4 regions of the Microbispora sp. H10670 genome follow, and region 2 is predicted to be linked to each of the others. Evidence: riboswitches for the same ligand, from Rfam matches in the RefSeq annotation. Region 2 holds a riboswitch; each other region holds the start of a gene.

Region 1 (5,135 bases), on a different contig from region 2:
GAACGACCTGGTCTTCTGCACTCCCTGCGCGGAGTGGAAGGTGAACGGCTTCGGCGCCTCGCCCGGCTTGCCGGGCGCCGACGCCGGCTGGAACACGACGTCGCGCGTCTTGGGATCGATCAGCGGGATGATCGAGGTGTTCGATCCCGACGGGCTGACGTTCTCCGCGCCGCCGGCCTTCTCCTCCGGCCTGACGACGTCGCCGTCCGCGTCCGGCCCGGCGTCCGCACCGGGATCACGCGGCACGTCCGGGGCGCTCCCCGGAGCGGAGTCCGCGCCGGCGTCGCCCCGCTCGCGCGCCGTCCCGCCGGGCGCCATCCACGGCGGCGCCTGCGGAAGCATGAACGGAGACTCCCCGTCCTGCGGCGCCCCGCCGGGCGTGAGAGCGAATGGTCCCGCCGGCCGCCACGACGGCGTGGCGTCGTTCGTGTCCGCGGTGGCCGTCGTCCCGGTCGGAGCCGGGTCCGGCGGCACGACGGCCGGCCCGGAGAGGAGGGCGGCGGCCAGTACGGCAGTGCAGAGAGGCATGAGACTCCCCCGAGGTCATGGATGGTACGAGCACGACGGTAAGCGCCGCACCAGGGAGTGATCACGCATCCCACGACCAATGTCCGGTCAAGCATGGTGATCGGGCGCTTCACCCGCAAAGGTCCCATCACGCCTGTAAGCGGCCCGCCTGACGGCCGCCGCGGCGGCGTGGAACATACGGGTTCGGCGCCCTGCGGAAACGCCGGGGAAACGGCATGGAGATCAGGCGCCCAAGGGATCGCCCTTTTCCTGGATTCCCATCCCGAGTGCCGGCGAGACGGGGGGGGTATGCGCGGGCCCATGAGTGACAAGCGCGAATCCGAGGAACCGAAGGTCGGCGACGAGGTGACCTGGAAGAGCCACGGCGGGACCGCCGAAGGCAAGGTCGAGAAGAAGATCACCGAACGGACCGAGGAGGCCGGCCGCACCGTGGCCGCGTCTCCGGAGGAACCGCAGTACAAGGTGCGCAGTGAGAAGAGCGGCGGCTCGGCGGTGCACAAGCCCTCGGCTCTGCACCCGAAGAAGTGACGCCCGGAGAAACGAGCACGGAGAAACGAGTTCGGGGAAGTGACGCCTGGAGAAGTGACGCCGCCGGGGGTCCTGCGCCGGGCGGGCCGGAGGCCGCGCCCGGCGCGTCACGCACCCGCTCTAACTGAGCGTCTTCTTCCAGTGGAAGCCGCCGGGCAGGTTCACCGTGAGGGTGCGACGCCCGTCCGCCGTCTTGGTCACGCGGAAGGCGCGGCCGCCGTAGCTGTGGCCCACGCCGCCGCGCGACAGGTTGAGTCTGAAAGGCCCCATCTTGATTGACTTACGGTAGCTCCAGCCCATCGTTTCCCTCCGTGTTTTCCGTGCCCCCGCGACTACCCACAGAAGCGATCAGCACACGCGCTCGCACAGAGGTGCATGTCGGGACGCACCGCCACCGTCCTCGCCGTACAACTCCTGGTCACAGGGTGGGAACCTTTGTCCGGTGCAATGACGAGACGGCGGCTGGGACCGTGTAAAAACGATGCCTATGGCTAAGGATGGGGACGAGGAGCCGATCGCGGACGACCTGGAGGCCGTCACGTCCGCCGTGCTCACCGCGTCGCGGGTGCTCGTCGCGATCTCCGCACGCTCCCTCGCCTCCGCGGAGGACAGAGTCACACTGCCGCAGTTCCGGATGCTGCTGGTGGTCGGGCTGGGAGAGACCAAACTGGTCACGCTGGCCGAGAGACTCGGCGTGAATCCCTCGACCGCGATGCGGATGGCGGACCGCCTCGCCGCCGCCGGGCTGCTGAAGCGCGAGGTGAACCCGCAGAACCGGCGGGAGACGCTGCTGCGGCTGACCGACGTCGGCTCGCGCATCGTGGACGAGGTCACGGCCCGGCGCAAGGCGGAGATCGCGGCGATACTCGCCCGGATGCCCGCTCCCCGGCGTCAGGCTCTGATCACCGCCATGCGCGAGTTCACCGACGCGGCCGGCGAACCGCCCACGACCGTCTCGTTCCCGCTCGGCTGGCCCGATCCGTCCTCCTGAGCCGGCGCCCGCACGGACCTGGTGATCCGGTACGCCCGCCGGAAGCCGGCCAGGTTCGCGGCGGCGGCGCACTCGCCGGGCACGCGGTCGTCATGCGGACTCAGCATCCGGAGGCGGCGCACTCCCCCGGGATGAGGCCGCCGGAGCCACCGGCCGTCGAGGGCGTGTCGTCGCCTCCGCCGGAGCCGGTGCCCGCGCCGCCCTTCGTGCCGCCGCCCGCCTTTCCGGCCGGCCCGGTCTTCGCCTGGCCCGTGCCTCCGGGCGCCTGACCGGTGGACCCACCGGCGCCGGAGCCGGTGCCCGTGCCGTCTCCGGCGGGCGCCTGCGCGGAGCCTCCGTCCGCACCGCCGTCCGCGCCACCACCCTCGGCGTCGCCCGCCGAGCCGTCATCCGAGCCGTCATCCGTGCCGTCCTCGGCACCGGTCCCGGAGTCCGGTCCCGCCTCGGCGGGATCACCGGCGCCGTTCTCCTGCGCCGGCGCCGTCTGCTGCCCGGCACCGCCCGCGGAGGGGCCCGGGTCCGTGGCGCCGCGCAACGCGAAGCCCGCGCCCGCCGCCGCGAGTACGGCGACCAGGATCACGGCGACGATGACGAGGGGCTTCCTGCTCTTCGCGCCGGACGGCTCGTCGCTGGAGAGGATCTCCTGACGAAACTGATCATCCTGGCTCGTCTGTGAGGGGACGCGCCCGTACATGTGAGACAACTCCCAGCGGTCGTATCGGGGGAAGGCTCCACGGCTTCCGCGGGTGGCTGCCCACCCTAGCCGCGCGAGTCACCGAATTTCACAGACATCCGCAAACGATCTCAAACTCCCAGAGTGTTCCCAGGCGCCTCTCCGGCCGGTCAGCCGGGGAGGTGGAACGGCTCCTGCGCCGCGGCGGGGCCGGACACCCCGGCTCCCACGACCTCCTGGCCGCGCCGCTCGCCGCCGTACCCCTCCCGCCGCGGGCCACCCCTGCGGTGCCGTCCGCCGGACGTCGCCGCCGCGGCTGCCCTGAAGCGCAGACCGGTCACCGCGGTCGACACGAGCGCGAACAGCAGACCGGCCGGCAGGACGGCGTCGCTCGGCGAGAAGGCCGTGCCCGGCGGCTGCCCGTGACCCGCGGCCATGCTCCGCGTGGCCGACGCCGCCCCCTGGACCACCGCCCCCTGGACCGCCGCGTCCGCCGCCACGGGCTGCACGGTGACGGTCACCTTCGGGATCACCTTGACCTTGCGCGGCAGGCCGTACCCGACGATCTTGCTGGAGTCGCGCACCTTGCGCTTGAGCCAGACGCCGTCGACGTTGCCCTCGATCGTGTGGACCTTGCCGCCGACGACCTTCTCGACGATGCCGACGTGGTCGATGTCCTTGATGCGCTTCGACCCCGACCAGTCGAAGAAGACCACGGCACCGGGTTCCGGCTTGCGGCTCCAGGCGCCCTGCTGCTCGAACCACTTGGCGTGCCGGGTGGTCAGCGCGAACTCGCCGACGTGGTCCTGCACGCCCGCCCGGCTGGCCGCCCACGAGACGAACATGTCGCACCAGGGAGCCGCCTTGAAGTCGGAGTCCATGGCGATGTTGTCGGCGTACCACTCGCCGAACTTGGTCGGCTTCCCGGGCCGTTCCCGGTAGCCGAGCTCCGGGCGTACGGCGTCGAGCAACTGCTGTGCTATCGGATCGGTAGAAATCGAAGGCTCCTATGGCGCGCGTCAGAACATGACGAACCCGCCGCCGGGCACGACGGCATGCGGGCATGACCGTCACACCGACCGTCACGCCGGCGGACGCACCGGCGGACACGGCCGCGGCGGTCCCCGGGCGGGCGGGGTCGGACGGGATTCAGAAACGGGAGATGTGGCAGCCCGTCACGGGCGCGCCGTCACCCCGGAAGCCTGGAGACGTTCCAGGGCGGGCATGTGGTCCGGCGACGGAGGCCGGACCGGGTGGGCAGGTGGAGCGGACACTCCACGCGCTCTCCTCTCCTTGGCCGCCTACCGGGTTAGCTGACGGGTTCGGGCCAGGAGTAGCCCTACCGGATGGTCCGGATTCACCCCAGAAGAGACGTGGGTCCCCGGTTCCCGGGTTCGATGACATCCGGGATTCGGCGGTCGCCGGTCGTCCTCGGGTTGAGGACCACGCACCGGCGTACTGACCGGAAGCATAGTAGATCACGAGTAGGACACGACCGAAAAACCGGCAAACAGGTCCATTTCTGCACCTTCTGCACCATGCTTCCGCAGGTCCTCGCACTGACGGCACCTAATCGTGATATGCGCCACATCGTCCGGTACGGGCCCGTCTGGCACTCGGACTCCCATAAGCACGATGGCGGGGCGTGAGCGGGCTCGGGCCCTCTCACGCCCCGTCGATCCGGCCGGCCCCGCCGCGTCGGACCGCTGGCGTGGACCGCAGGCGGCGGGCTGCCGCGCCGGCTACCACTCACCGCCGGGTGCGCCGACTCCTCTCCGCCGGCCGTGCTCGTGCTGCCGGTAGTTGGCCGCGAACGCGAGCGCGCCGAGGCCGAACAGGAAGATCACCGCTCCGGTGACCACGTTGTTCCAGATGGTCGCGGTGGTCGCCGGCTGGCCTCTGATCACCCACGGCGCGATGATCGCCCAGACGCCGAGCACCGGTGTCACCCAGCTCACGCCGTACGTCCGGCCGAACGCGGAGGCGCAGCTCAGCGCGAGCGCCGTGACGACCAGCCCGACGATCAGGTTGTTGACCGTCAGGCCGCCGAACCCGGTGAATCCCACGATCCACGGCGAGATGGCGAGGTAGAGGCCGGCGAGGAGCGTCACCGCGTCCATGACCTGCGCCGGGGCGGTCGATCCCGCCCGGTCGTACGTCTGGCGCAGCTTCGTGACGTCCGGGCGTCGAGCCAGACCTGGTTGCACCATGATGTGTCACCTCTTCTCCCAGGTGGCCGGGGGCCCGAGACCCCTCTCTTGCATCATGCAACCGGGGACGGCGCGGAGGGGAGACCGCGAGACGCGCGGATTGCAGATGAAGTACATCTGTCAGGCAGATGGCGCCGGCGCCGTCAGGGCCTCCGCCGTGTTGACGATCGAGACGTGGCTGTAGGCCTGGGGGAAGTTGCCCACC
Region 2 (5,135 bases):
GACCCGTCCCAGGAGGCGGGCGCGGGCAGGTCCTCGGGCCCGTTGGCGAAGCGCACGGTCTCGCCGTCCCGGTAGACGGGCAGCACCTCCCGGCTGCCCGGGTCGCGGCCGTCCACGAACCGCCGCCACAGCGGGCTGCTGTCGGGCGGCCCGACGAAAAGCGCGCCGTCGGTGCGCTCGCGCAGGTCGCGGTCGTCGCGGAACGCCGACTCCGCGCCGAACGCCCCGAGGCTCTCCCCGAACACCAGCAGCCGGGGCCGGTGACCGGCGGGCAGCCGCGACCACCGGGCGTACACCTGGCCGAACAGCTCGCGCCCGGCCGCCGTGACGCGCTCGCGGTCCACCAGGAACGACAGCCAGCTCGGCAGGTAGGAGTACTGCATCGAGACCAGCGCGGTGTCCCCGCCGTACATGAACTCCAGGGCGGCGGCGGCCTGGGGGTCCACCCAGCCCGTGCCGGTCGTCGTGATCACGCACAGCACCGTCCGGCGGAACGCGCCGGTCCGGTCGAGCTCCCGTACGGCGAGGGCGGCCCGCTCACGGGCGGTCGCGGCGGAGTCGAGCCCCGCGTAGACCCGGACCGGCGGGAGCGCGGGCCGCCCGGTGAAACCGCTGAGTTCCCCGACGGTGGGGGCGCCGGCGACGAACGCCCGGCCCTCCAAACCGAGCGACGCGAAGGAGACCAGGGAGGAGGGGCCGCCCGAGACGGCGGCGGACCGGGGCCGCGAGGTGCCGGGCGCGGTCTCGCTGTTGATCGCCGCGAAGCTGTTGTCGGCCCCTCTGAGCAGGGCCTCGGTGAGGATCCCGTCGGTCAGCAGGACGGCCAGCACGCCGACGCCGAGCGTCGCGGCCAGCCGCGCCGCCGTGGCGGGGATCCACCTGCCGAGCACGCCTCCGAGCGCCCGTGCGGCGACGCGCAGCGCCCTGGCGGTGGCCAGCAGGAGCAGGAACACCGCCGCCGCGACGAACGGCACGCCGAGATAGCCGAGCCGTTCCGGCGGGCGCAGCCCCATCAGCGGGTAGATGGCCCTCTGGGCGCGTACGCCGAGGACCAGCGACGCGGCGCCCAGCCCGCAGCCGAACGTCGCGACCAGGCGGCGGACCCGCCGCCGTCCTGTACGGCGCCACCCCTCGCGCCATCCCGCGCACCGGGCCCCGGCATACCGCCGGACGACCGGGGCGGCGCTCCGGCGGGCCAGGGCGCCGGCGGTCACGCCGGCCAGGTATCCGGTCGCGGTCAGCACCCCCGCGATGATCCCCTGCAGCGGCCACGAGCGGGGCAGCAGCGACGGAGTGAGGGACAGGCAGAAGAAGATCGCGGCGAACAGGATCCCGGCCGTGTCCAGCGCTCCGCCGAGCCGTACCCGCCCCTCCCGCATCAGGCCCCCGATTCACCGCCTGTCCGCCGAACTCGCGGAGCAGGCAGGCTATCAAGTCACCGGCAGGTCACGGCCCCGCCCCCCGCGCGGCCTCATCCCCAGTGGTCGCCCCAGCCCCACAGGTTGGGCCCGAGCGCCGTGGCGGGGTCGTCGTGGTACACGCCGAACCTGCCGCGGAAGAACAGCATCGGCCGCTGCTCCGGATGGACGGGTTCGAGTTCGCGGACGAGGCCGATCACCACGTCGTGGTCTCCGGCCACGTGCACCTCCCGGACCTCGCCGTGGACGCGCAGCAGCACGTCCCGCAGGGCGGGCGTGCCCCAGCGGGACAGGTCCCAGGCGAGCCCGGCGAACTTGTCGCCGTTGCTCGATCCGAACCTGGCGCACACGTCGACCTGCTCCTCGCCGAGGACGTTGACGCAGAAGCGGCCGGACTTCCTGATCCGCGGCCAGGCGCGGCCCTTGTGGTCGGCGCAGAAGAGCACGAGCGGTGGTTCGAGGGACACCGACGCGAACGACTGGCAGGCGAACCCCACCGGATCGCCGTCGTCGAGACCCGTGACCACGGTCACGCCGGTCGCGAACATCCCGAGCGCGCGGCGGAACTCCGCGGGCGACGGCGGCGGCGCGTCTCCGGAGCCGGGGTCGCCGAGGCCGGGGCCGGCGGAAGCTGCGGTCATGGGTTCACCTCTCGCGTGCGGTCCGGTGGCTCCGGTGTGCCTTTGGTGCGGCTCTGGTCCGGTGACTCAGCGCTCAGGTCACGAACTTACAAACCCCCTCGGCGCCGCGCCGCACGGGATCCCGTCCAACGGGGCGGCCTGCATGACGAGTCTTCCCAGGTAAAAACAGGTTTTGTCAGGTTTACACCATTGTTGAGCTGTATGTACCTTTAGGTGCCACGGCATGGGTACCGGTGACATCCGCGTCGCCTCCGTTGCCGTGTCGTTGCCCGGACCGTGCGCTCTTCTGTGCGCGCGGCCGCCGAATCCGCGTTCCGCGGAGCCGGGGACCCACTTCTCGGGGTGAATCGGCGCGCAGGCCCCCAGATGCGCCCGTAGGGCACTTCCTGCCCGAACCCGTCAGCTAACCCGGTAGGCGGCATGGAAGCAAGGAGCTCAACCGCGTCATGCCCACCATCAGGTTCTCTCCCGCCGGGCGGCCCTCCGCCCGCCGCCTGCGCGCCGCCCTCGCCGCGGCGGCACTCGCGGTCACGGCCGGCACGGCCACCCTCACCGCCGCCACGCTAGCCGCCACCGCGGCCGCGCCCGCTCCCGCCTACGCGAACCCGCACACGTACGGCCAGGACGTCTCCGGCTACGAGGCCGACCACGACTGGATCAACAGCCGGGCGCAGTTCGGCTTCATCAAGGCGACCGAAGGCCTGGACTGGGTCGACTCGTCCTTCCCCCGGCACTGGCGGGAGCTGGACAAGAAGGGGATCGTCCGCGGCGTCTACCACTACGGCCACCCCTCCAACGACCCGATCGCCGAGGCCGACCACTTCCTCCGGGTGGTGAACGCGCAGCCGGGCAAGCCCGGCGACATCCTCGTGCTCGACCTGGAGACCGCCGACGGCCAGTCGGTGCAGCGCGTCAACGCCTGGGCCAGGAAATGGCTGGAGTACGTGACCGCCAAGACCGGCGTCCGGCCGATGTTCTACAGCGGCTGGAACTTCGCCGACAAGTACGGCCGCGGCCTGGGCGACTATCCGCTGTGGGTGGCCCACTACAGCCGGAACCCGGGCGACATCACCCCGCCGGCCGACTGGAAGAGCTGGGCGATCCACCAGTACACCGACTCGCCGATCGACCAGAACGTCTCCGCGCTGAGCCCTCTCGAGCTGCGCGCCCTCGGCCGCCACTGAGGCTCCGTGGTCCCGGGGCGGGCGCCGCCCGCCCCGGGACCATTCTCAGACCGCTTTCAGACCATCCCTGACCACATCAGACCACCGCGCCCGATCCGTCGCGGGCCACGGGCCGGCGACGCGGAGCGGCGGGCGCGGGCGGCGGCTGACCGGCGCGCCTCTCCAGCTCGATCGCCGCCGGCCCCGCCACGAACGACGACGACAGCGTGCCCGCCACGATGCCGATCAGCAGGGCGATCGCGAAGTCGCGCAGCGAGTCGCCGCCGAACACCGCCAGCGCCGCCAGGATGAACAGCGCGCCGAGCCCCGTGTTCACCGTACGCGGCACGGTCTGCAGGATCGCCGTGTTCACCACCCGCCCGAAGGGCGTCCCCCGCGACACCGGCCACAGCTCGCGGACCCGGTCGAAGAGCACGACCTTGTCGTTGACCGAGTACCCGATGATCGTCAGCATCGCGGCGAGGAAGACGCCGTCGATCGGCTTGCCCAGCCAGGCGAACGTGCCCACGACGACGGCCGCGTCCACGAACAGCGCCGCCACGGCCGCGGCGCCGAACGTCCACCGGAACCGGAACGCCAGGTAGGCGAGCTGCGCCGCGAGCGCGACGCCGAGCGCGATGAGCGCGTTGCGGCGCAGCTCCGCGCCCAGGCTCGGCCCGACGAGCTCGTCGCGCTGCTTGGTGACCTCCCCGACGCGCCGGTCCAGGGCCTCCTCGACGCGGACGACGTCGTCGGCGGTGATCTGCCCGGTCCGTACGGAGATCGCGTCGTCCGACCGCTGCACGACGGCCGTGGGGAACCCGGCGTCCGACACCGCCTGCCGGGCCGCGGCGACGTCGACCGGCCTGCTCGTGCCGAACTCCACGATCCGCCCGCCGGTGAACTCGACGCCGTAGTTCAGGCCGCGGGTGACCAGCCCCGCGCCCACCAGCACGAGCAGCCCGGCCGCGACGGCGAGCCAGCGCCGCCCCGCCCGCATCAGGTCGGGGTTCCGCCGGGTCAGCCAGGTCCTGACCCGGCCGATCGAGCCGAGGCCCGACACCCCCGGGCCGAACCTGCCGATCAGGGCGGCGGCGAGCACCCGGGTGATCAGCATGGCCGAGATCAGCGAGGCGAGCACGCCGATCGCCAGCGTCACGCCGAAGCCCTTCACCGGCCCCGACGCCAGCCAGAAAAGCAGCCCGGCGGCGAGCAGGGTGGTGATGTTGGAGTCGGCGACCGCGCTCCAGGCTTTCTTGAACCCCCGGTCCAGGGCGGCCTTGAGGCCCCGGCGGGGCGCCGCGCCGTACTCCTCCCTGGCCCGTTCGAAGACCAGCACGTTGGCGTCCACGGCCATGCCGATCGCCAGGACGAACCCGGCGAGGCCGGGCAGCGTGAGCGTGGCGCCCATCGCCACCAGTCCCGCGTACGAGATCAGGCCGTAGCAGGCCAGCGCGACCGCGGCCAGCAGGCCCACCAGGCGGTAGACGAGGCCGATGAACACCGCGGTGAGGATCACCCCGGCGACGCCCGCCTTGGCGCTCGCCGCGATCGCGTCGGCGCCGAGGGTGGGGCCGACCGTACGCTGCTCGACCAGCTCCAAGGGCACCGGGAGCGACCCGCCCTTGACGAGCACGGCGAGGTTCTGCGCCTCCTCGGCGGAGAACGACCCGGTGATCTGGGTGGTGCCGCCGGGGATGCCCGCCCCGCAGGTCACGGTCTCGTTCACCTGGGGCGAGGAGATGATCTCGTCGTCGAGCACGATGGCGACCCTGCGCCTGGGATCGCCGATCGGCTCGCAGGCCGCCTTGCCGGTCAGCTCCCGCCAGGGGCCCGCCTCCCGGAAGTCGATCGTCACGAACCAGCCGGGCCCGAGCTGGGGGTCGGTGCCGGCGGCGGCGTCGGTGACGCCG
Region 3 (5,135 bases), on a different contig from region 2:
ACTCCTGAGTCCGGTGACTTCTCGCGTGGCTCCCGAGCCGGGCGGAGACCCGCCGCGTCGGAACGTACCAACTTTACGATGCCGTAGACGACCGCGCCGGCGACGACCACGGAAGGTATCAAGGCGGACAATACCTCTGACATTCTGCCTCGCTCGTGCCGGGGTGTCATTAGGTGCACCCGAGGAAATTCCGAGGACGCGCCGAGGTCCCGGGCCCTCTTGCCGGGCCGGTCGCCCTCATACGACCATAGCGCCGGGAGGGTCAGGCGCGCCTTCCGGGGTGCCCCGGGGGTGGCAGCCTAATCCTCGTCTCTCCAGCGGCCTTACCGGATGCTCCACGAAATCGTACCCAAATGTCGGGCCGGACGGTCACCGGAAGCCGTCCGGCCCGATGTTTCGGCCGCTCGCGGCCACTACTCACGGCGGGACGGCAAGGGCTCCCACTCGGCCGTACGCTTGGCCCATAGCGGCGAAGTCGCAGGTCAGAGCGTCGCCGACCAGCGCCACGAAGGCGCGGCGACAAGGCCGAACCGGCAATCCGCCACTCTGTCAGCCACTCTGTCCGCCTCTCCATCCGGCTCTCACACAACTCTCACACAATAGGTCCGTCCCGGCACGCCGTACCGTTGATGAGCGTCACTGAAACGAGGGGACGCCGCGTCCCCCGGCACTCGGATCTTCATGACCACCGTGACCCTTCTGGTACGACCGGCGCACCCTTGACGGGATATACGCGCGTCTAAAACAGATCCCCGGTGCCGGGAAGGCTCGCAAAAAGAGAGGACCGCACCGCATCCCGACAAGATCCACTGCCCGGGCGGCCCGAAGATCGATTTAACCGGCCGCGCCACAAACGCATGGCCGCCCCCGCCGGCCGGGCCCGCCTAAGGTTTCGCGCGGCCAAACGGCCCGCCGTTTCGGGGGTCGGCACCGGGGCTCGCGGGGGACGGGCAGGCGGAGGAGCCCATAAGGCCCGGTGCGCCGCCTTCGGGCCCATAAGAGCGCCGAGCGGGTTCCATAAGCCGCTCCGGCCGGATATGGCCCGGAGCGGGGTGACGCCGGCGGACCGGAAGGATTGACGCGGCGGTGTCGCGGTCATTGCCATCTCGCGGGCGGGTCCGCCGGTCCGCCAAGCATGGCATGTCCGGGTGGTCCCGTTACCGAATTTTCCGGAGCAGGCGCCGTCGACCCCCGGAACCGTCACGCCATACGAAAAACGGGGCCGATGGTCCACGCCATCGGCCCCGTCCGCGGTCATTACTTGACCTTGACCACCACGGTGTTGGCGACCTTGTCGTGCAAAGCCTGCTGCAGCGGCTTGTCCCACAGCAGCCAGAGCACGTTGAGAAGGGCGGCCAGGTTCGCGAGGTACTTGATGAAGGGAATCCACGACAGGAACTGGAAGGCGAAGAGCACTCCGGCGCGCTTCATCGCCGCGTCCTGGGGCAGCCCCGCCGCGGTCAGCGTTCCGCCGACCGGGACGACCTTGATGCCCATCGCCATCTTGCCGAGGGTCTGCCCGCGTGAGCGCAGCATGAAGAACTCGTAGACGGCCATCACGACGCCCCCCAGCACGGCGACGAGCAGCGCGGCCAGGAAGGCCCCGCTCTCCAGGGTCGTGACGCCGGTCGTCGGGTCGATGCTGGCGGCGGTGAACACCAAGCCCCCGATGACGGCGCTGAGGATCATGTAGGGGATCCCGACGACGACACCGTCGATCAGCCGGGCGACGAGGCGCTGCCACCACTCCGCCAGCGGGGCCGGCGCGCCGGGCGGGATCGCCCCCTGCGGCGCGTACGACTGCCCGTAGGCGGGCTGGCCGTACCCCGGCGTGGCCTGCCCGCCGCCGTAGCCGGGCTGGCCGTACTGCTGCTGGCCGTACTGCTGCTGACCATAGCCCTGCTGCGGAGCCTGCTGGCCGTAACCCTGCTGCTCGTAGCCCTGCTGGCCGTACGCCTGCGAGCCGGATGCCTGCGGGCCGGTCTGCTGGCCGTACTGCTGGTAGCCCCCCTGCGACTGCTGGCCGTAGCCGCCCGTCGGCTGGCCCTGCTGCTCGCCGTAACCCTGTTGCTGGCCGTACCCGCCCTGGGAGGACTGGCCGTACTGCTGCTGGCCGTAGCCCTGCTGCGACGCCTGCTGACCGTACTGCTGGCCGTAGCCCTGCTGCGACGCCTGCTGCGGGGCCTGCTGGCCGTACTGCTGGCCATAGCCCTGCGGGCCCGTCTCCTGGCCATAACCCTGCTGGCCATAACCGCCCTGGGAGGACTGGCCGTACTGCTGCTGGCCGTAGCCCTGCTGTGAAGCCTGCTGGCCGTACCCCTGCGGGCCGGTGTCCTGGCCATAACCCTGCTGGCCGTACCCGCCCTGCGAAGACTGGCCGTACTGCTGCTGCTGACCATAGCCCTGCTGCGGGGTCTGCTGACCGTACTGCTGGCCATAGCCCTGCTGGCCGGTGTCCTGGCCATAACCCTGCTGGCCGTACCCGCCCTGTGAAGGCTGGCCGTACTGCTGCTGACCGTATCCGCCCTGGCCTGAGTCCTGGCCGGGAGTCTGCTGCGGGCCCGTCTGCTGTGCCCGATAGCCGACGACCGTGGCCTCGGGGTCGTAGTCCTGGGAAGGTCTGTCCGGGTTGTACCCGTGGTTCGAAGGCGGCGGTGGCGTCCCGTCCGACTCGTCCTGGGGGTACGGCGGCTGTCCGGTGCTCACCGTGTCACCTCGTTTCGAAGACGCATGCGCCGCATCTCAGTAGCACACGCTGATACCGCCAAAAGTAGCGACACGCGTATCAACAGTCACCTTTGCAGCGACTGACCATGACCGTCAAGATCAGCCACCAATGTCGGCATTATGACTCAATGGCGATCGAGATGCAGCAGCATTCGCGTGTTCCCCAGTGTGTTCGGCTTGACATGCTCCAGGTCGAGGAACTCGGCGACTCCTTCGTCGTACGACGCGAGGAGTTCCGCGTACACCTCGGGCGACACGGGGGTGCCCTGAATCTCGGTGAAACCATGGCGCGCGAAGAACTCCACGGCGAACGTGAGGCAGAAGACCCTGCGTACGCCGAGGCCGCGCGCGGCGTCGATGAGCGAGGCGACGATCCGGTAGCCGACGCCTCCACCGCGCACCGCCGGATCCACCGCGACGGTCCTGATCTCGGCCAGGTCCTCCCAGAGCACGTGCAGCGCGCCGCAGCCGACGACCTCTCCGCCGATCTCCGCGACCCAGAACTCCTGGACGTCCTCGTACAGCGTGACCGTGCTCTTCTTCAGCAGGCGCGGCCCGACGCCCGAGTACGCGTCGACGAGGCGGCGGATCGCCCTGACGTCCGGGGTCCTGGCCCGGCGCACCATAACGCCCCTGGCGCCGGATCCGCTCGGTGTCTGTGCGGCGACCTGCTCCATGAACGGCCAGCCTAGTGCCCCTCCCGCCGTCCCCCTCGCCTGTCGCGCGCGGATCGGCGTAGGCGGCTCCGATTTACGGTCAACCCCAAACGGTCCGTCCGACATCGCGCCTGACGTTCTGTAGCCACCGGAATACGGATCGACGCCGGATCGGACCCCGTGACGCACGTCTGGCCGCGCATCGATTTTCTCTGCTTCCGACCAGCACCTCAGATGTCACCAAAGCACCACAAACCCAGGTAGACCAGCCGGTATCACTGATCAACTCGTGACCCTAGCGTGATCATTTGGTTGTCAAACGTAGACGGGTTTGCGAGTTCTGGTTGAGCAACAACTCAGGGTGCACTATCGTCCAGCGACGATGCCGATCGTCGTGAGCGATCTCGACGATCGGGCGCCGAATCCTCGAAGCGCCGGTGCCCGAACCCTGTCGGGGGCCGGGTGCGGAGAGGAGCCGGGGACCCAATCCATGGGATCAGGATCGGTTCAGGTTCAGATCGTCCAGGGGTGAATCCGCAAGGTAGGGCTGCTCCGGCCCGAACCCGTCAGCTAACCCGGCAGGCGCTCGGCAGTGCCCAGCCGCACGACCCGTCACGACGACGCCGGCCGGTGCGGGGGCACCTATGGGAGAGGAGCTCGGTTGCGCATGCGTGGAGGACGGCAGGCGGGCAGGCACGCCCGTCGCCGACGGCCCGGATCCGGCCCGGCCGGTCCAGGTGCCATCCGGCGGTTCACCTTCGTCGGAGTCGCGCTCGCCGCGGTCACATTCGGCGCTCCGGTGGTCCGCGCGACCGCCGACCCGAAGCCGAGCCTCAAGGAGCTCGCCGCGGAGGTGGAGGACCTCTACAGCGAAATCGAGACACTCACCGAGCAGTACAACGGCGAGCGGGTGCGTCTGAAGGCGGCCGAGCGGTCCGCCGATCTCGCCAAGAAGAACCTCGCCAAGAGCGAGGCCGAACTGGAGACCCGCCGGCAGAGGGCGAGCGCCCTCGCCCAGCACTCCTACATGACCAACGGGCTCGGCAACGCCCTGGTGCTCGTGAAGTCCACGGACCCGCGGCAGTACCTCGACCAGGCCTCCACGACGTACGCGCTGGAGTTACAGCAGAGCCAGGAGGTCGCGGAGGTCAGCAAGGCGATGGACGCCGCCGCGCGGGCCAAGTCCAGCGCCGCCGCCCGCCAGAGCGAGGTCAGGAAGCTGCTGGACGGCCTCGACACGCGGCGCGACAAGATCACGAAGCTGATCAAGAAGACCGAGAGCAGCCTCTACCGGCAGGTCTCGCGAGAGGTCGGCACCGAGACGCGCAGGAAGATGTCGTTCCCCATCGTGGGGGGCGGCAAGGCCGCCCAGGCGGCGCGCTGGGCCCTCGCGCAGCAGCTCAAGCCGTACGTCTGGGGCGCGGAAGGGCCGCGCTCGTTCGACTGCTCCGGCCTGGTGATGGCCGCCTACCAGTCCGTCGGCATCAGCCTGCCCCACTACACGGGCGACCAGTGGACGGCCGGCACGCACATCTCCCGCGACCAGCTCCGCCCCGGCGACCTCGTGTTCTTCTACTCCGACCTGCACCATGTGGGCCTCTACATCGGCGGCGGCTACATGGTCCACGCGCCGCGCACCGGTGACGTCATCCACATCGCGAAGATCGCCGGACGGCCGTTCGCGGGCGGCGTGCGCGTCGCCGACTGATCACACGCATGATCGAGGTGCACGACCACCGTTCACCGGCCGCG
Region 4 (5,135 bases), on a different contig from region 2:
CACGGCGCGGAGCCAATCCCATGCGGGCGGGATGGTCAAGGTTCCGGGCCCGCGCCACGGCGGCGTCACGCGCCCGGGCCACCCGTCCTGAACTGTGTCCGGAGCGCCGCGACCGGGACCTCCGTACCCGTGCGTGGTGTGAAACTTTCAGCTCCGCGACGCGGCGGAAAACCTGCCCGTCCGCCGGTCAGCCACCCGGGCCGACCTCGTTGTCCGGCGCGCCGTCGCCCGCCGTGGGCAGGTCGCCTCGTTCCACCGGCACGCGGGGCGGCGCGGTGCCGGCCTTCCCGTCGCCGGTGGCGCGGCGCGCCCCGGCGACGGCCGCCTTCAGCGCCGCCCGGCCGACGTCCGTCACCCCTCCACTCAGCTTGATGAGGACGTCTCCCCTGAGCGCGACGTACTCGTGGCGGTCACCGGCCATCCGATACCAGCCCACCTCGTCGTGGACGCAGAGGACCAGCGCGTCCGGAGGCGTGGCGAGGTTGATCGGAGTGCTCCGGCACACGTCGTCATCGAAGGCGCCCCGGTCGACCCGCAGTTCCACCTGACGTCCGCCGGGCGCGGTGTAGAAGACGCCGAACCCCTCCTCGTTGATCCCGCCCATGGACTGCTCGGCCATCTCGTATCCCGGCAGATCGACGAGATAGACGAGGTCGGGCGCGACCCCCAGCTCCCGCAGGTGATCCATGTCCACACCGGAGGAGGCCGTCACCGACCCGCACGCGCCCAGGCAGGCGAGCCCGAGAGCCGCCGCCATGGCCCATCGGCCTCTCCTCACCCGGTCATCGTCCCCGGCCGGGAGCGTTCGACCACCGCGCGAGCCGCATCGTCGCTCCTTGATCGCCTGCAGGTGTCCCCATTATGCGCGGAAAGCGGCGGTTCGTCCTTGAGACGGTTCAGCGGGCGTCTCCTGGGCGCCGCGTGGTTTCGCCCGGACGTGCATGCGTTCGCCCTGGGTGCCGAACAGGCTGAGGATCTCCACCGGCGCCTCGCCGGTGCTGCCGAACCAGTGCGGCAGCCGGGTGTCGAACTCCGCGGCCTCCCCCGCCCTGAGGACGAGGTCGTGTTCGGCGAGCACCAGCCGCAGCCTTCCGTTGAGCACGTAGAGCCACTCGTAGCCCTCGTGCGTACGCGGCTCGGGATCACAGCGCTCCACCGAAATGATCATCTTGTACGCCTGCAGCCCGCCGGGGTGCTGGGTCAGGGGCACGATCGTCGAGTCCCAGCGGCTGATGGGCTTCAACCGCACCCGGGGGTCGCCGACCGGCGGCGCGCCGACGAGTTCGTCGAGCGGCACCTGGTAGGCCCGCGCCAGCGGCAGCAACAGCTCCAGCGTGGGCTTGCGTTCGCCGGACTCCAGGCGCGACAGGGTGCTGACCGAGATGCCGGTGGACTCCGCGAGCCGGCTCAGCGTGCTGCCGTTCTGCCTGCGCAGCGCACGCAGCCGGGAACCGACGGAGGCCAGGACGGCGGCGTCGTCGTTTGCCATACCGGCAATCTTACTTGTCGTTTTCGCACGCGGACAGGCCGATTCCACCGCGCCCGCGCCGGAAGTCGCGTGGCCGCCCGGTGAACGAATGTCCTCGATCGGACGTCATATGGGCGAACGGAGGGGAGCGTCATGCGTACCGCAGTCGTCACAGGGGTGATGGTTCTCGGCCTGGCGAGCGTGCCGCCCGTGGCCGCGTCCGGTGCGGCCCACCAGGGCCACCTGGGCTATCAGGGCCGCCAGGCGGATGCGCCCGCGCCCACGTGGAAGCCGGTCAGGGTGAACACGCTGCCCGGGGACGACGTGCTCAACGACGTGACGGTCCTGGGCAACGGGTCGGTGTGGGCGGCCGGGCACCGGGTCGTGAACGGCAGGCAGCGGGGTCTCGTCCAGCGGTTCGACGGCCGATCCTGGCGGGTCATCCCGAACAGCCCGCCGTACGAGCTGCGGGCCGTGACGGCCACCTCCGGCACGAACGCGTGGGTCTTCGGCGAGGGCAGGGCCGCGCGCTGGAACGGCCGCGGATGGACCACGATCGCCCTGGGCAGTGGCTTCTCGGCGACGGACGCCGACGCGACGGGCGCGAAGGACGTCTGGGCGGTCGCCGGGACGGCCGCCACGGCGAGGCACTGGACCGGGTCCTCCTGGAAGAGCGTCCGGCTGCCGGGCCGCGCCTCCGCCGTCGACGCGTACAAGGCCGGCGTGGCCTGGGCGGCGGGCGTCAAGGGCAACCGTCCCTCGATCATGCGGTGGAACGGGACGTCCTGGACCCTGGTCCCGGCTCCGGCGCTCGCCCTTCCCGCGCCGGACGCCGTCGTGACCATCCAGGACATCGCGGTCGTGGGATCGAAGAACGTGTGGGTCGTCGGCGGGGTCAGCTGGGAGGGCGCCGACGAGCAGGGCGACGACGTCGACTTCGGCCGCACCCTGGTCATGCACTGGAACGGCAGGTCGTGGACCGTCTCCATCGGCTCCGCCAACGCCCAGCCGTACACCGAGGTGGAGCCCGACGGCAGGGGCGGCGTCTGGGTCCTGCAGGGCAACTGGAACCCCACCCTGTGGCAGGTCACCGGCTCGACGTGGCGACAGGCCCGGCTCCTCCGGAAGTCCGGCACCGACGCCGTCGTGTTCTCCGTCGCCCGCAGGCCGGGAACGACGACGATGTGGGGCGCGGGCTTCACCGTCCCGCAGGGCGACCCCGACGACCCCTCGGCCAACGGCACGTTCTGGCGTACGCAGTGACCGCCTGACCTCGCCACGCCGTGCACCGACGGCGTGGCCGGTGCTTCGGGATCGCCCGCGGCCGGTGGAAGACACCCATCGGCCGGTTTCGCGCGCCTTGGCGACCTGCGGAAGGCCGATCAGCCGGTGTGACGAGCGTCACGTTTCCGCCTACCACACCCGCCCTGACCTGCGGCTCCTCGCTTTATGACCCCTTTATGCGGTCATAATCCTATTTGCCCCCTTTGCGGCAATACGGCGCGCCTTGGTAGTTTCCTTGCCCAACGAACCCGGCCAGCCCGTGTTCGGAAAGCGCATCCACTGTCACCGGCGCCATGCCCTCTCCCGCCCCCCTGGGCGCCGGTGATGCCGAATCCGTGCAGCAAGGAGGCTCGGAGCCGGGGAACCAATCGACCTTCCATCCGAAGGTCCGGGGTGAATCGGCGCGTAAGCGCTGTAGGGCGACTTCCCTGCCCGAATCCGTCAGCTAACCCGGTAGGCGCAAGCGGAAGACCCTAGGAGAGATCCCCCTGTCCGCCAACCCCACCACTCTGCTTCGCGCTGCCTGCGTCACGGTCGGTAGCGCAGCGCTCACCCTCTCCCTGGCAGGTTTCGGCGCCCTGCCCGCCGGCGCCGTCACGGGGACCGTGACAGCCCCGCCCCCGGACTCGACGGCCATCCCGCCCGAGCCCCCCGTCACGGCGTTCACCCCGTACGCCGGAGAGGCTCCCACGGCCTCCACGGCGGAGTCCTCCGTGAACACGAAGCTCACCAAGGCCGCTGTCCAGCAGGAGAAGGCCGAACTCGCCATCAAGGTGGCGAAAAAGCAGATCGGCGATCCCTACGTCTGGGGCGCCACGGGCCCGGGGGCGTTCGACTGCTCCGGGCTGGTCCAGTTCGCCTGGCGCAAGGCCGGCGTCAAGATCCCGCGTACGACGTGGTCGATGCTCAACGCCGTCAAGAAGAAGGTCTCCCTGGCGCGTCTCAAGCCGGGCGACCTCATCTTCACCAGTGGCGGCGGCCACGTGGGCATGTACATGGGGAACAAGAAAGTGATCAACGCTCCCCACTCCGGCGCGGTGGTCAGGGTCGACCGCCTCAAGGGCTACTGGAGGAGCAACTTCGTCACCGCCGTACGCCCCGGCGTGTGACCCCGGCGTCGTGGACGACACCCCGGCGGGGACGTCCGGTCACACGTGACCGCGTCCCCGCCGGGGGCCGGCCAGGCCGGCGGCACGCCGGCGGTCGTCCCGGCGCCGCCCGTAAGGGCGGATTCGGCTTGCCGCAAGGGTTCGGGGATGCGGAAGGATTGGGCCATGGACCGCCAGCTGATCAGCCATCTCGCTCATCGGGACCACCCCATCGCCGCGCCGGTCTCCGGTGCCAACGTGACCCGGCTGCTGCGCCGGGCCCGGCTGGCCGAGGGGGCGAGAATCCTCGATCTCGGCTGTGGCGAGGCGGCCTGGACGCTGCGCGCGCTGGCGCTCTACCAGGACGCGACCGCCGACGGTGTGGACATCTCCGCGCTCGGCCTCAAGGCGGCGGAGCAGGCGGCCGAGGTCCAGGGCGTCTGGGAGCGCATCCGGTTCCACGAGCGGCCGGCCGCCGACTTCCCGGTCGCCGAGCAGTACGACCTGGTGCTCTGCGTCGGAGCCACGCACGCGTTCGGCGGGCTCGTCCCGACCGTCGAGCACGTCCGCCGTTACCTGCGGCCGAACGGGCTGGCACTGGTGGGCGAGGGATTCTGGGAGCGCGAGCCGACCGCGGAGGCGCTCACCCGGCTGGGCGCCGCGAAGTCGGAGTTCCTCGACCTGCCCGGCACCGTCGCCGCCGCCGAGTCCCCCGGTTTCGACGTGGTCCACGCGTACACCAGCGACCTGGCCGAATGGGACGAGTACGAGTGGTCCTGGACGGGCACGCTGCTGCGCTGGGCCAACGAGCACTCCGGCCCGGACGCCGACGACGCTCGCACGGCGGCTCTGGAGCACCGCGACATGTGGCTGCGCGGTTACCGGGGCATCCTGGGGTTCGTCACGCTCCTCCTCCAGCGGAGGAACTGACCCGATCCCCTACAGCTGACGGAGCACCCGCATGGCGTCCTCCTCCAGGCGCGATAGGTCGCGGAGGATGACCCCGGCCTGCTCCAGGTGTCCCGCGTCACCGCTTTCTCCCGCCTTCGCGATCAGGACGGACACCTCCGTCCAGAGGCCGGCGGCCTCGGCGTACAGGCGGTGACCGGTGCGGAGGCCGCCGTCGTCGATCAGCCGGGTGCACTCGTCGAGGAAGTCGCGGTAGAGGGCGCGGAACAGGGCGCCGCCGGTTCCTCCCTTCTCCATGAGGAGAGCGGCCTGCGGCAGGTCCCGCCGCGGCTCGGCGGCGCGTAGCAGCCATCCGGGCACCAGCTTGCCGGCCTTCTCGATGCCGC

The links. A riboswitch is a leader RNA that binds a small molecule or an ion and turns the genes downstream of it on or off. The one in region 2 is predicted to bind cyclic di-AMP.
Region 1: linked by a shared signal. The riboswitch ahead of HHX33_RS36495 (CHAP domain-containing protein) and the one ahead of HHX33_RS05400 (glycoside hydrolase family 25 protein) in region 2 are both predicted to bind cyclic di-AMP.
Region 3: linked by a shared signal. The riboswitch ahead of HHX33_RS31995 (NlpC/P60 family protein) and the one ahead of HHX33_RS05400 (glycoside hydrolase family 25 protein) in region 2 are both predicted to bind cyclic di-AMP.
Region 4: linked by a shared signal. The riboswitch ahead of HHX33_RS34805 (C40 family peptidase) and the one ahead of HHX33_RS05400 (glycoside hydrolase family 25 protein) in region 2 are both predicted to bind cyclic di-AMP.

The regions. Positions count from the first base shown of each region.
Region 1 covers NZ_JABBWW010000021.1:110,630-115,764, forward strand. The annotation lists gene HHX33_RS25990 (hypothetical protein) at 1-528, opposite strand, end outside; gene HHX33_RS25995 (DUF2945 domain-containing protein) at 829-1,056, shown strand; gene HHX33_RS26000 (DUF4236 domain-containing protein) at 1,177-1,356, opposite strand; gene HHX33_RS26005 (MarR family winged helix-turn-helix transcriptional regulator) at 1,544-2,047, shown strand; gene HHX33_RS26010 (hypothetical protein) at 2,148-2,741, opposite strand; gene HHX33_RS36495 (CHAP domain-containing protein) at 2,891-3,691, opposite strand; cyclic di-AMP (ydaO/yuaA leader) riboswitch at 4,003-4,147, opposite strand; gene HHX33_RS26020 (SPW repeat protein) at 4,463-4,930, opposite strand; gene HHX33_RS26025 (glycoside hydrolase family 15 protein) at 5,051-5,135, opposite strand, start outside.
Region 2 covers NZ_JABBWW010000002.1:372,244-377,378, reverse strand. The annotation lists gene HHX33_RS05410 (alpha/beta hydrolase) at 1-1,379, opposite strand, end outside; gene HHX33_RS05405 (flavin reductase family protein) at 1,472-2,059, opposite strand; cyclic di-AMP (ydaO/yuaA leader) riboswitch at 2,349-2,492, shown strand; gene HHX33_RS05400 (glycoside hydrolase family 25 protein) at 2,506-3,243, shown strand; gene secD (protein translocase subunit SecD) at 3,320-5,135, opposite strand, start outside.
Region 3 covers NZ_JABBWW010000038.1:1,253-6,387, forward strand. The annotation lists gene HHX33_RS37535 (RDD family protein) at 1,258-2,706, opposite strand; gene HHX33_RS31990 (amino-acid N-acetyltransferase) at 2,853-3,404, opposite strand; cyclic di-AMP (ydaO/yuaA leader) riboswitch at 3,830-3,983, shown strand; gene HHX33_RS31995 (NlpC/P60 family protein) at 4,051-5,091, shown strand.
Region 4 covers NZ_JABBWW010000001.1:96,669-101,803, forward strand. The annotation lists gene HHX33_RS00440 (hypothetical protein) at 188-757, opposite strand; gene HHX33_RS00445 (helix-turn-helix domain-containing protein) at 860-1,489, opposite strand; gene HHX33_RS00450 (hypothetical protein) at 1,622-2,731, shown strand; cyclic di-AMP (ydaO/yuaA leader) riboswitch at 3,068-3,227, shown strand; gene HHX33_RS34805 (C40 family peptidase) at 3,466-3,861, shown strand; gene HHX33_RS00460 (SAM-dependent methyltransferase) at 4,027-4,770, shown strand; gene HHX33_RS00465 (BtrH N-terminal domain-containing protein) at 4,780-5,135, opposite strand, start outside.